DNA from 2 places in the Allorhizobium sp. GW101-3B10 genome. Region 1 is predicted to be linked to the other one. Evidence: predicted binding sites of a transcription regulator. Region 1 holds the regulator's gene; the other holds the start of a gene.

Region 1 (5,444 bases):
ACCAGCGTGTTGTAGCCGAAGGAGGCGCCGCGCTCGCACAGAAGCACGTTCGGATTGCCGCTGGCATTGATCTTGTTCAGCACGTTCTTCATGTCCCAGGGGGCGAGGAACTGGCCCTTCTTGACGTTGATCACGCGGCCGGTCTGAGCCGCGGCCACCAGAAGATCGGTCTGGCGGCACAAAAAGGCCGGGATCTGCAGGACGTCGACGGTCGGTGCGACCAGCCGGCAGTGCTCTTCGGTGTGCACGTCGGTCAGCACCGGGAATCCGTATTCCTTCTTGAGATCGGCAAAGACCTCCATCGCCTTTTCCAGGCCGATGCCGCGCTCGGCCGAAAGCGAGGTGCGGTTCGCCTTGTCGTAGGACGACTTGTAGACGAGGCCGATGCCCAGCTCGCGGCAGATTTCGGAAAGCTGGCCGGCGATCATGAAGGCATGGTCGCGGCTTTCCATCTGGCAGGGGCCGGCGATCAGCGAGAACCGCTTGGAATTGGAGAAGACCGCCTTGGCGGTGCCGTCACCGACGACGACTTCGGAATGGGTCGAATTGCTCATGAAACCTCCTCGAATGCGAAGGGCACGCCCTGCCCCGCCTCGTGCGGAACGATCAGGCGCGCGCCGCGGCGGCTGAATGCGATGCCCTTAGCAGCGAGAAGCCGCTCTGTCACGCCGATATCCGCAACCTTGACGACGATCAGCCGGCCCATGAGGCCGCGTCCGCGATTCTCGGTATCGAGCCCGAAATAGCCGGCAAGCCCGGCCGGCGTCAGCACCTCGATGGCGGCATTGGCCGATTGCAGCGACAGCCCGAAGGAATGCGCCTCGACCGCGCGCTGCTCGAACACTTCCTCCAGCAGATACTGGAAGTCGCTCGGATTGTCCTCGCCGAGCACGACGGTCGACAGGCCGAGCGCGCCGTTCTCGTGCCGCGCCAGTGCGCCGCGATCGGCCGGCAGCGGATTGACCCGCTCGCAGGCAAACAGGAAGAAGTCGGGTGCCCGTAGATCGGCGGCAAAGGCGAGCCTGAAGCCGCCCATAACCTCCGACCCGTCCGCCATCTTGAACACGCGTTCGAAATGCAGCATCGGGCCGCCGGAAAAGCCCTCGGCGACGAAACGCCGATGGTCCGCATCCCCATCCTCGGTCTTGACGACGATCGCCGACAGCCCTTCGAGGCCGTTGCGGAAACGGAACGCCTGGTCGCGCGCCACGAACATGTTGCCGGCCTTGGCCGCCGCCTCGCATTCCTCGCGGCTGGCGATCGCCAGCGGCTCGAGATAGGTGTCGTCGCCGAAGAACACGCAGGCATTCTCCGTGCCGAACGGATGGCGCGCATCGGGCGCCACGGTGAATCCGAGGTCGGTCAGGCGCCGGCGCGCCGCCTCGAGCGACTGGACCGGAAGGACGAGGTGGTCGAGACCCCGCGGCTTGTTCAGTTCGGACATACGACACCTCTCGTCGGCGGGAGTGATCGCGCGGAGATTTGCGCCATTTGATCCGGATTGGCAAGCTGGCGGCGCAAGTCGGATGTCCCTCGCGGCGCGCAGGACCACCCTGGCTCAGGTCTCGTCCAGGCCGTTTTGCAAAGATTTTCATTTCGCACTGCACACTTCACGGAATCTTAGGCACTTGCGGAACACAAATGGAACATATAGTGTATGTTCCGTATTTGTTTCACCAATTGGGGCTCCGAACATGCTGACGCGCAAGCAACAGGAACTGCTTCTGTTCATCCACGAACGGATGAAGGAATCGGGCGTTCCGCCCTCCTTCGACGAGATGAAGGACGCGCTCGACCTCGCCTCCAAGTCCGGCATCCACCGCCTGATCACGGCGCTGGAAGAACGCGGCTTCATCCGCCGCCTGCCCAACCGGGCCCGCGCGCTGGAGGTGATCAAGCTTCCGGAAGCCTATTCGCCGAGCCTGCAGCCGCGCCGCGGCTTCTCGCCCAGCGTCATCGAAGGCAGCCTCGGCAAGACGCCGCCCGTCGCGCCGAAGGCGGTCGAGGAGACGTCGAATTCGGTCAGCGTGCCCGTCATGGGCCGCATCGCCGCCGGCGTGCCGATCTCGGCGATCCAGAACAACACCCACGACATCAACGTGCCGGCCGAAATGCTCGGCGCCGGCGAGCACTATGCGCTCGAGGTCAAGGGTGATTCGATGATCGAGGCCGGCATCCTGGACGGCGACACGGTCATCATCCGCAACGCCTCCAACGCCAATCCCGGCGACATCATCGTCGCCCTCGTCGACGACGAGGAAGCGACGCTGAAGCGCTTCCGCCGCCGCGGCGCGTCGATCGCGCTGGAAGCCGCGAACCCGGCCTACGAGACCCGCATCTTCGGGCCCGACCGAGTGAAGATCCAGGGCAAGCTGGTCGGCCTCATCCGCCGCTATCACTGACATCCTCGGCGGCCGCAGGGCCGCCGGCATCACTGGCCGGTGTTGAGGCGAAGGTGCCGTCGGGTAAGGGAGCGGTCTGAAAGCTGTCGCTACGCCAGTCATAGAGACGATGGACGGACCACGGCCGATAGTCGCCGGAGAACGACGCGGTCACGCGCATCTCCCGTGCTTTTCGGTCTCCGAGCGAAAGCTCCACCGCGCCGCTGCGACGCAATGTCTCGGCCGTGAAAAGCCGGGCGCCCGAGCGGCAGGACTGAAAAGCCACCCGCCGCGCCGATACGACGACGTCGGCCACGTCACAGGCGCCGCCGACAAAGGCCGCTTCCTCCACCGTGACGATCGTCCATCCGCTGCCGAGCCGCGCCACGCACCAGTTCTTGCCTTCGCAGACAAACCGCCCCTCGCCCGCTTCCTTCAACGCGCCGCGCATGCGTTCGCGCGCTTTGCGCAGATCGTCCTCCGACCATTTTGGCGCCTGCTGGCCCGGCGGCATCGTCGGCGGCAGGGACTTGATCGGCGGCATGGCCGGCGCCGGTGCTTCCGCAGCCGGAAGACCGGCCGCCTTGCCGAGATCCGTCGGCCCGAGATGTTCGCCGGTTCCGAGTGCCGCCTGCCATTGCTCGAAGGTGAAGCGCGGCGGGCGCGTTCGGTTGGTGGCGAGGCCTTGCTGCGAGAGGCGAAGGCCGACGAGCCGGCCGTCCTCCGCGATTAGCACGTCGGCCGGGGGTGTGCCCGGCACCAGCGCCGCCGTCCCAATGACCGCCGCGAGCAGGAGCGAGCCGGCATGCCGGAGCCATGTGCGCAGCAGCGTCATCAGCAAGAGGCCGACCGCGGCGACCGGCAGGAACCAGCCTGGCATGCGGGTGAAGCCGATCGCCTCGCCCCAGCCGGCGACGCCATGGGCGATCACCAGCACCCATTCGAGCCCGATGCCCATCAGCAACAGGAACGGGGCGTCGAGGCCGAAGGGCATCAGCAGCATGGCGACCAGTCCGGCCGGCATCACCAGGATCGAGATGATCGGCATGGCGGCGAGATTGGCCTCCAGCCCGTGCGGCGCCAGCCGGTGGAAATGGGCGATGGCGAAGATCGCCGTCGACAGCCCACCGATCAGCGAGGTGAGGAAGGTGCCGGCCATCAGCTTGCCGCCCTCGCCGAGGAATCTCGCCCCCGGGAAGCTCAGCCTCAGGCCGGGGTTCCACCGTGGCCGGGCGCGCCATGCCGGATAGCCGGCGATGAGCGCCGCAGTCGCGGCGAACGACATCTGGAAGCTCGGTCCCATCACCGCCGACGGCGTGGTGGCGATGATGACGATCGCCGCCAGCGCCAGGTTGCGCAGGCTGATCGCCGGCCGGTCGAACAGGACGGCGACCAGCATGATCGCCGTCATCAGGAAGGCCCTCACGGCCGAGACCTGATAGCCCGAGATCATCAGATAGGCGAAGGCCGCGAGCAGCGCGCCCGCAGCGGCGATCTTCTTAATCGGGACGGCCTGGGCCAGCCTCGGCAACAGGCTGAGCACCATGCGCAGCCCGACGAAGAAGATGCCCGAGGCGAGCGCCATGTTGAGCCCCGAGATCGCCGTGATATGGGCAAGGCCCGAGAGACGCAGCGCCTCCGTCGCTTCCTTTGACATCGATCGCCGCTCGCCGGTGATGATCGAGGCGGCAAAGGCGCCCGGATCGCCGCCGATCACGCGGCGGATGCGCGTCGATATGCCGTCACGCACGGAAAACAGCTGCCGTTCGGTCGCCGCCCACAGGCTCTGCTCGCCCGGTCCGGGGCCCAGCCCGCGCGGCGCACCGAGGAAGAAGCCGACGGCGCCGATGCCGTCGAAATAGCTGGCGAAGGAAAAGTCGTTGAGGCCTGGAAGCGCCGGCCCGGACGGTGGCGACAGGCGGGCCCGTCCCGTCAGCAGGTCACCGAGCATCGCCGGCGATCCCTTGCCCCGCGCCAGCAGCGACACCCGCTCCGGAGCACGGCGCAGGGGCGGCTCTGCCGTCGACATCAGGCGCACGACATAACGCCACTCGCCGTTGGCGCCCGCCTCCCGCCGCTCGACCACCCCGGTCACCACCGTCGTGACGCCGCTGTCCAGCATGGTGGTGGCCCGGCGCCGCACCTCGAGATCGGCCAGCAGCATGCCGGCAAGCATGAGGGCGGCCGCCGTGGCAAGCCGGCAACCGGGCTGGTTGCGGCCAGCGAGCAGCATGCCGGCACACGTTGCGACGCAGCAGAGGACCGCCAGCGCGAGGGTCGGCGGCGGCTGCCCGAGGCAGAACCAGACGACGGCCCCAGCCCCCAGGAACACCGGAACGAAATGAAAGAAATGGCCGTGATCGTGCTCCCGCCTCAGCGCGGCTTCGAAGCCCTCTGCCGCCCGTTGCAGCCTTTCGCGGATGCGAACGGGCATGCCGGCTGTCGGCAGGCGTCGAGGCACGGTTTCCTGGGTCGCGACGAGCGCCGTCACCGGCGGCGGAAACGTGTCCGCCACCTCGGTCAGCACGACTTCCCGGTCGGCCAACTCCGTCACTTGCCGCCCCCCAAACGCCCTGCCGGGCGCCGATTCCACCGCCAATTCGAGGCGGTTTCCAAGACGACAAATCTAACAAGCTATGCGTGCGCGGAAAAGCATCTTCGCGCCTAAATTATTCAATCGATTTAACGCCGATTATTTCATCTCACGCCTGCTTTCGCGATGCACAATTTGCCCTTTGGATAGCTTGGCATTAACTTCCGGATCATATAGCTACATCCCTACGCTTAAACCCAAGGCGCCCTTTCGGACGCCTAACCGCCAATTCCGGAGGATTAGCATGACGGACAAAAGCGCTTCTTTGAAACTCGGGGAAAAGTCGGTCGACCTGGCCGTCAAGGGCGGCACGATCGGCCCGGACGTCATCGACATCGGCGCCCTGTACAAGCACACCGGCGCGTTCACCTACGACCCGGGCTTTACGTCCACGGCGTCCTGCGAATCCAAGATCACCTATATCGACGGCGATGAAGGCGTGCTGCTGCACCGCGGCTATCCGATCGAAC
Region 2 (5,444 bases), on a different contig from region 1:
CTTCTGCCGGCCATAGGTCTTGTAGATCCACTGGATTACCTCTTCGCGTCTGGCATGTTCGAAATCGACGTCGATGTCAGGCGGTTCGTTGCGCTCCTCCGAGATAAAGCGCTCGAACAGAAGATCGTTTGCGGCGGGATCGATCGCGGTGATCCCCAGCACATAACAGACGGCGGAATTGGCAGCACTTCCGCGACCCTGGCAGAGAATACCCTGAGATCGCGCAAAGCGGACGATGCTGTAAACCGTCAGGAAGTACGGCGCGTAGTCGAGTTTGCGGATCAGATCGAGTTCGTGATTGAGGGTTTTCACCACGTCATCCGGCACGCCCTCGGGGTAGCGATCGCTCGCACCCTCCCAGGTGAATTTCTCCAGCGACTGCTGTGCCGTCAGTCCGGGGATGATCGCTTCCTCGGGATATTGGTATGTCAGCTCGCTCATGTCGAAGCGACAGCGGTCGACAATCTCTCGTGTGCGGGCGAGCGCCTCCGGATACCGACTGAACAACCGGTGCATTTCCTCTGGCGGCTTCAAAAAACGATCGGCATGCCGTTCGCGCAGGAATCCGGCCTGATCGATGGTGGTGCGATGGCGAATGCAGGTGACGACGTCCTGCAGCTGTCGTCTGCCCGGCTCGTGAAACAGCACGTCATTGGTGACGACAGGCCGTACCTTGTGCCGGATCGCCAGAGTGTTGAGCTCGTGCAGGCGCAGTTGGTCATTCGGCCGCCGTCGCAGCGTCAGCGCCATGTAGGCGCGGTCGCCAAATATCTCCTTCACCTTGCGCAGCTGGAAGGCGCATGTGTCATCGGCCTCGTCAGGGATAAGGACGGCGAGCAGACCCTCCGCATAAACGGCCACATCCGTCAGATCGAGAATACATTTTCCTTTGCCGCCCCGCTCCTTGCCAAGGGACAGAAGCCGGCAAAGCCTCGAATACGCCGCCCGGTCCGTTGGATAGACCAGGATCGACATGCCGTCCGCCAGATCGAGCCTGCAGCCAACGACCAGCCGGACGCCGGTTTCCTTGGCCGCTTCCCAAGCGCGCACGATCCCAGCCAGGCTGTTGCGATCGACGATCCCGAGCGCCTCGATACCGAGTGCCTGGGCGGTCGCAAACAGCTCATCGCAACCTGACGCGCCACGCAGGAAGGAGAAATGACTGGTGACCTGGAGCTCGGCGTAGCGCATCAGCCATAGATCCCATGCAGGAACCATCTGGCCGTTCCGGTCGCGGGATCCACACCGTCGCCGGAGCGATAGACCCAGAAGCGATTGCCGTCCTCATCCTCTACGGAATAGTAGTCCCTCACCGCCTCCATCTCGGAGGAGCGAACCCACCACTCGCCGAATACCCGTTCCGGCCCATCGCCGCGCTTGATGCGCCGGCGCTTGCCGCGCCAGGTCATGGAGGCCGGCGGGTGGTCGGGTGTGAGCGCAATCACTTCGATCCGTTCCGGGCGCGCCAGCATCCGGCTCGGCCGGGGCCAGCGGGTCGGCCAGGCCTGACCCAGCTTTTCGGAAACGGGGGAGACGCGCCCGACATTGCGCTCGGGAACGTCGCTTTCGACAGGCGCCAGCCGGTACATGCGTTGGCCTCGATTTCCAAAACTGTCGAGCAGGGGCGTGACGTCGACGACGGTTTCCTCGACCAGTGAGGAGATAGTCTGCTTCTCTTCGAATGGCTCGATCATGGTTGCAGCAAGAGACAGTTTTTCGATACCGAAGCCGGGATCGATTTTCTCGATGCTGGAACAGAGAAGCTTTGTCAGACGCGCAATATCCCGTACCGGTTTGGCCGTACCGGCACGCAGAGACTGCAATGTGTTGTCGACGCGGTAGACAATGAGATCGGCGCGGCGAACGCCCTGCCCGCGCGTCTCCAGCGCGGCGCAAAGTTCGACCACGAGCTTGCCGATATATTTGGCGATGGTTTCAGCAGCCCCGATCGGCTCGGAAAAGGAACGCGCCACCTCGATCAGGTCCGCTGTGCGAATGGGATCGATCGGTTCAGCAAGGCGTCCGAACATCTGATCGAGCCTGCGCCCCACCTCTGGCCCGAAACGCAATGTCAAAGGCGCCCGCGGCGTTACTGAGACGTCGCCGACGGTTCGAAACCCAAGCACGGCCAAGCCGCTGACGATGTCGGAGGGCAGACGAAGGCTGGAAATCGGCAAGTTGACGACGGCCTTGGCCGTTTCTCCAACCGGCACGATGATGACCTCGCGCCGCGTGGCGCGGGCGATCGCGTGGGCGCTGCCCCAGGTGTCGGCGATGGCGCCGCGGGCCTGAAGACCACGACCTCTCAGGGCGTTGACAAGGCCAGTGAGCATCGCCAACTCGCCGCCGCGCAGATGGTCGGCGCCCTCGGTGTCCATGACGATGCCGTCGGGACTGTCCATTGCTACGACCGGCGTATATTGGCGTAGCATCCACAGCGCCAGGCGCTCAACCGCCAAGGCGTCACCGATGGGGTCGGCATCGACGAGCTGCAGGCCGGATATCATCGCCTGGGCTTTGGCGGCGGGCATGCCGATGCGGGCGCCCGCCTTGAAGGCCGCAGCGTCGATTGCCGCGATGGTGCGTTTCGATCCACTGCGCGCGACGACTACCACCGGTGTTTCAGGCAAGATTCCGGGCTCGGCGCGCCTGATCCTGTCCGTCGCGAGCGTGGGGAGAAAGACTGATACGACCCGTGGCATCGCAGGCACCTATTTCAAATTCCGCGGCTTCTCCCGCTCTTGCTCTGATCAATTCCGCCAGCCACCGCGCCCGTCCGATGCCCGGCACGGGAAGCGGTTCGGAGGGAAGGACGCTGATGCGCCACCGTGTCGTGGCGGCCGTGGGTTGGCCGAAGTCGGCGGCCTCCGTCGGGCGCCGCCATCGGCGCAGCGCAATGCCGATCGTTCCCGAAGCCTCAGCCGCCAGCTGCAGGCGTCGCGAGGCGGTCATGGGCAGGCGCACAAGCTCGGCAACCACGGCACCAAGCCCGCCAAAACGCAGACCCTCTTCGAAATTCGTGAGCACGTCCTCTTCCCGGTCGGCCTCGACATAGATCACTCGATCATGGTGGAGCCCCGCCTGAGCTAAGGCAGGGGCAAACAGATCCGGCCGTGTCAGACACCAGAGGACGTCGCCTTTCGTGCGCGCGACGATGCCGGCGACAAAGAGAGCGGCGGCAGCGCCATGCACGGCGTCGGCGCCACCACCGGCCACTTCGTGCAAGGAGCCGCAGGCCAGCCCACCACCGGGAAGCTTTGCGTCGATCTCGGTAATTCCGAACGACAACACCTCGCCTTTGCGCGCAGCTCCGCCTTCAAGCCGCCGGATGCGGTCCTGAAGCTCGGAAATGACGGGGTTGGCGGCAGTGATTGGCATCGGTTTCCTACGTCAAGAGTGCATTTGCATAGGCGAAAAAGGCTGATATGTTCCGTTTTTGTTCTTTAAACGGCGATGAGTCAACGGGCAAGAATCGGGTGGACTGCAGCCAGCATCACGAGACGGTTGTTGCTCGATCGATTCATCAAGCAGATTCAATTCGATGCTGAATGTGATGAAAATGTCGTGGATGAGAAAATAGAGATATGCCCGGCCTGCTGACGCTCAGAGATTTCAAGGGACCGGTGATTGCCGTCGAATGCAAGCCGTGCGGGCAACGGGGCGAGCTTGATCGCAAGGCGCTGGTGAAACAGTTTGGCGCCAGCATGCGTTTTGTAGATCTGCGCCGGCGCATGGCGATGGGTTGCGACAAGATGCACTGCTCTGACGGGCAGGATAGATGCGGGACGGGATTTCCCTGTTTGCTGGAGGCGGCAGTGGTTTTTGAGCTGCAAAAGCCCACGTGATCGCTGGAGCGTTCAAAGCTTGATTGCGTTCCGAAATGGCCGGAAACTTCGCCTTGAGCCGCATTGGATAGGAGGACGGGTAGTGTGTAATCTCTATAATGTGACGACCACGCGTGACGCGGTTCTGCAATTTACAAAGGCGTTCCGGGATCGAGCCGGCTGGAATGAAGCCTCGTTCGATGTTTATCCAGGCTATCAGGCGCCGATTGTCCGCGTCGCCGAGGACGGACAGCGCGAGATTGCCCGGGCGACCTGGGGAATGCCGTCGCCGCCGGCCTATGTGAAAAACTACGATCCCGGCGTCACCAATATTCGCAATGTGAGTTCGCCGCACTGGCGGCGCTGGCTCGGCCCAACCAGCCGCTGCGTCGTGCCATTCACCTCCTTTGCCGAACCTGACCCAGCCAGCAAGATTGAGGGCGGGCGTGTGCCGAACGCCTGGTTTGCCGGCAACGAAGATCGGCCGCTGATGTTCTTCGCGGGCTTCTGGACCCCATGGAAGGGTGTGCGGAAGGTCAGGGATGGGGAGCAGGAACACGAACTGTTCGGGTTTCTGACAACCTCTCCGAACGAGATCGTCTCGCCGATTCATCAAAAGGCCATGCCCGCCATCCTGACCACGCCTGAAGAAGTCGAGACCTGGCTAACAGCACCGTGGGATGAAGCCCGCCACCTACAGCGTCCGCTCCCGGGCAATATGCTGGTGATCGTGCCGCCACAGGCCAAACCGAAGCCGGACGAGGAAGGTCTGTTGCTTTGATCACCAGCACTCAGCGCGACCAGAGCAGTCAGATGCCTGTACACCAAATGCCGGCTTATCGTGTGGGAACTGACGTCATGGGGAGCGTGCAACCCGTGCGCAAAATCATCCATGTCGATATGGATGCCTTTTATGCCTCGGTCGAGCAACGTGACAATCCGGAGCTGCGTGGCCTGCCACTGGCCGTCGGTGGATCCGCGGCACGTGGCGTTGTGGCGGCCGCGAGTTACGAGGCCCGTGTCTTCGGCGTGCATTCGGCCATGCCATCGATCACCGCCAAGCGCAAATGCCCGGATTTGATTTTTGTGCCGCCGCGCTTCGACGTCTATCGGCAGGTCTCGCAGCAGATCCGCGAGATTTTTGCCGAATACACGCCGTTGATCGAGCCACTGTCGCTGGACGAAGCCTATCTCGACGTCACCGAAAACCTGAAGGGCATGGAGATCGCCACCGAGATTGCGCTTGAGATCCGTGCGAAAATCAAGGCGGTCACGGGCCTCAATGCGTCGGCTGGCATCTCCTACAACAAGTTCCTGGCCAAAATGGCGAGCGATCTGAACAAGCCGAATGGCCAGGCGGTCATTACGCCAAAGAACGGCCCGGGTTTTGTCGAGGCCCTCCCCGTCAAGAAATTCCATGGCGTGGGGCCGGCCACGGCCGAGCGAATGAAACGGCATGGCATAGAGACCGGGCTTGATCTTAAGTCGAAGTCGCTAGCGTTCCTTCAGCAGAACTTCGGGAAGTCCGGTCCTTATTTCTACGGCATTGCCCGTGGGATCGATGAACGCCGGGTGAGACCCGATCGCATTCGAAAGTCTGTTGGCGCCGAGGACACGTTC

What was found. Region 1 encodes LexA, which represses DNA repair genes until DNA is damaged. Its sites were predicted from a motif close to TGTTCNNNNTGTGTTCNG; they were not measured.
Region 2: AC07Y0_RS24520 (ImuA family protein) is a predicted target of LexA. The motif match lies at 3,427-3,444, and genes of this name have one in related genera.

The regions. Positions count from the first base shown of each region.
Region 1 covers NZ_JBWKZR010000001.1:1,481,052-1,486,495, reverse strand. The annotation lists gene kdsA (3-deoxy-8-phosphooctulonate synthase) at 1-554, opposite strand, end outside; gene AC07Y0_RS07070 (VOC family protein) at 551-1,444, opposite strand; gene lexA (transcriptional repressor LexA) at 1,695-2,402, shown strand; gene AC07Y0_RS07060 (ComEC/Rec2 family competence protein) at 2,383-4,935, opposite strand; gene gltA (citrate synthase) at 5,219-5,444, shown strand, end outside.
Region 2 covers NZ_JBWKZR010000002.1:52,258-57,701, reverse strand. The annotation lists gene AC07Y0_RS24530 (error-prone DNA polymerase) at 1-1,191, opposite strand, end outside; gene AC07Y0_RS24525 (Y-family DNA polymerase) at 1,191-2,702, opposite strand; gene AC07Y0_RS24520 (ImuA family protein) at 2,623-3,378, opposite strand; gene AC07Y0_RS24515 (hypothetical protein) at 3,585-3,845, shown strand; gene AC07Y0_RS24510 (SOS response-associated peptidase) at 3,928-4,605, shown strand; gene dinB (DNA polymerase IV) at 4,683-5,444, shown strand, end outside.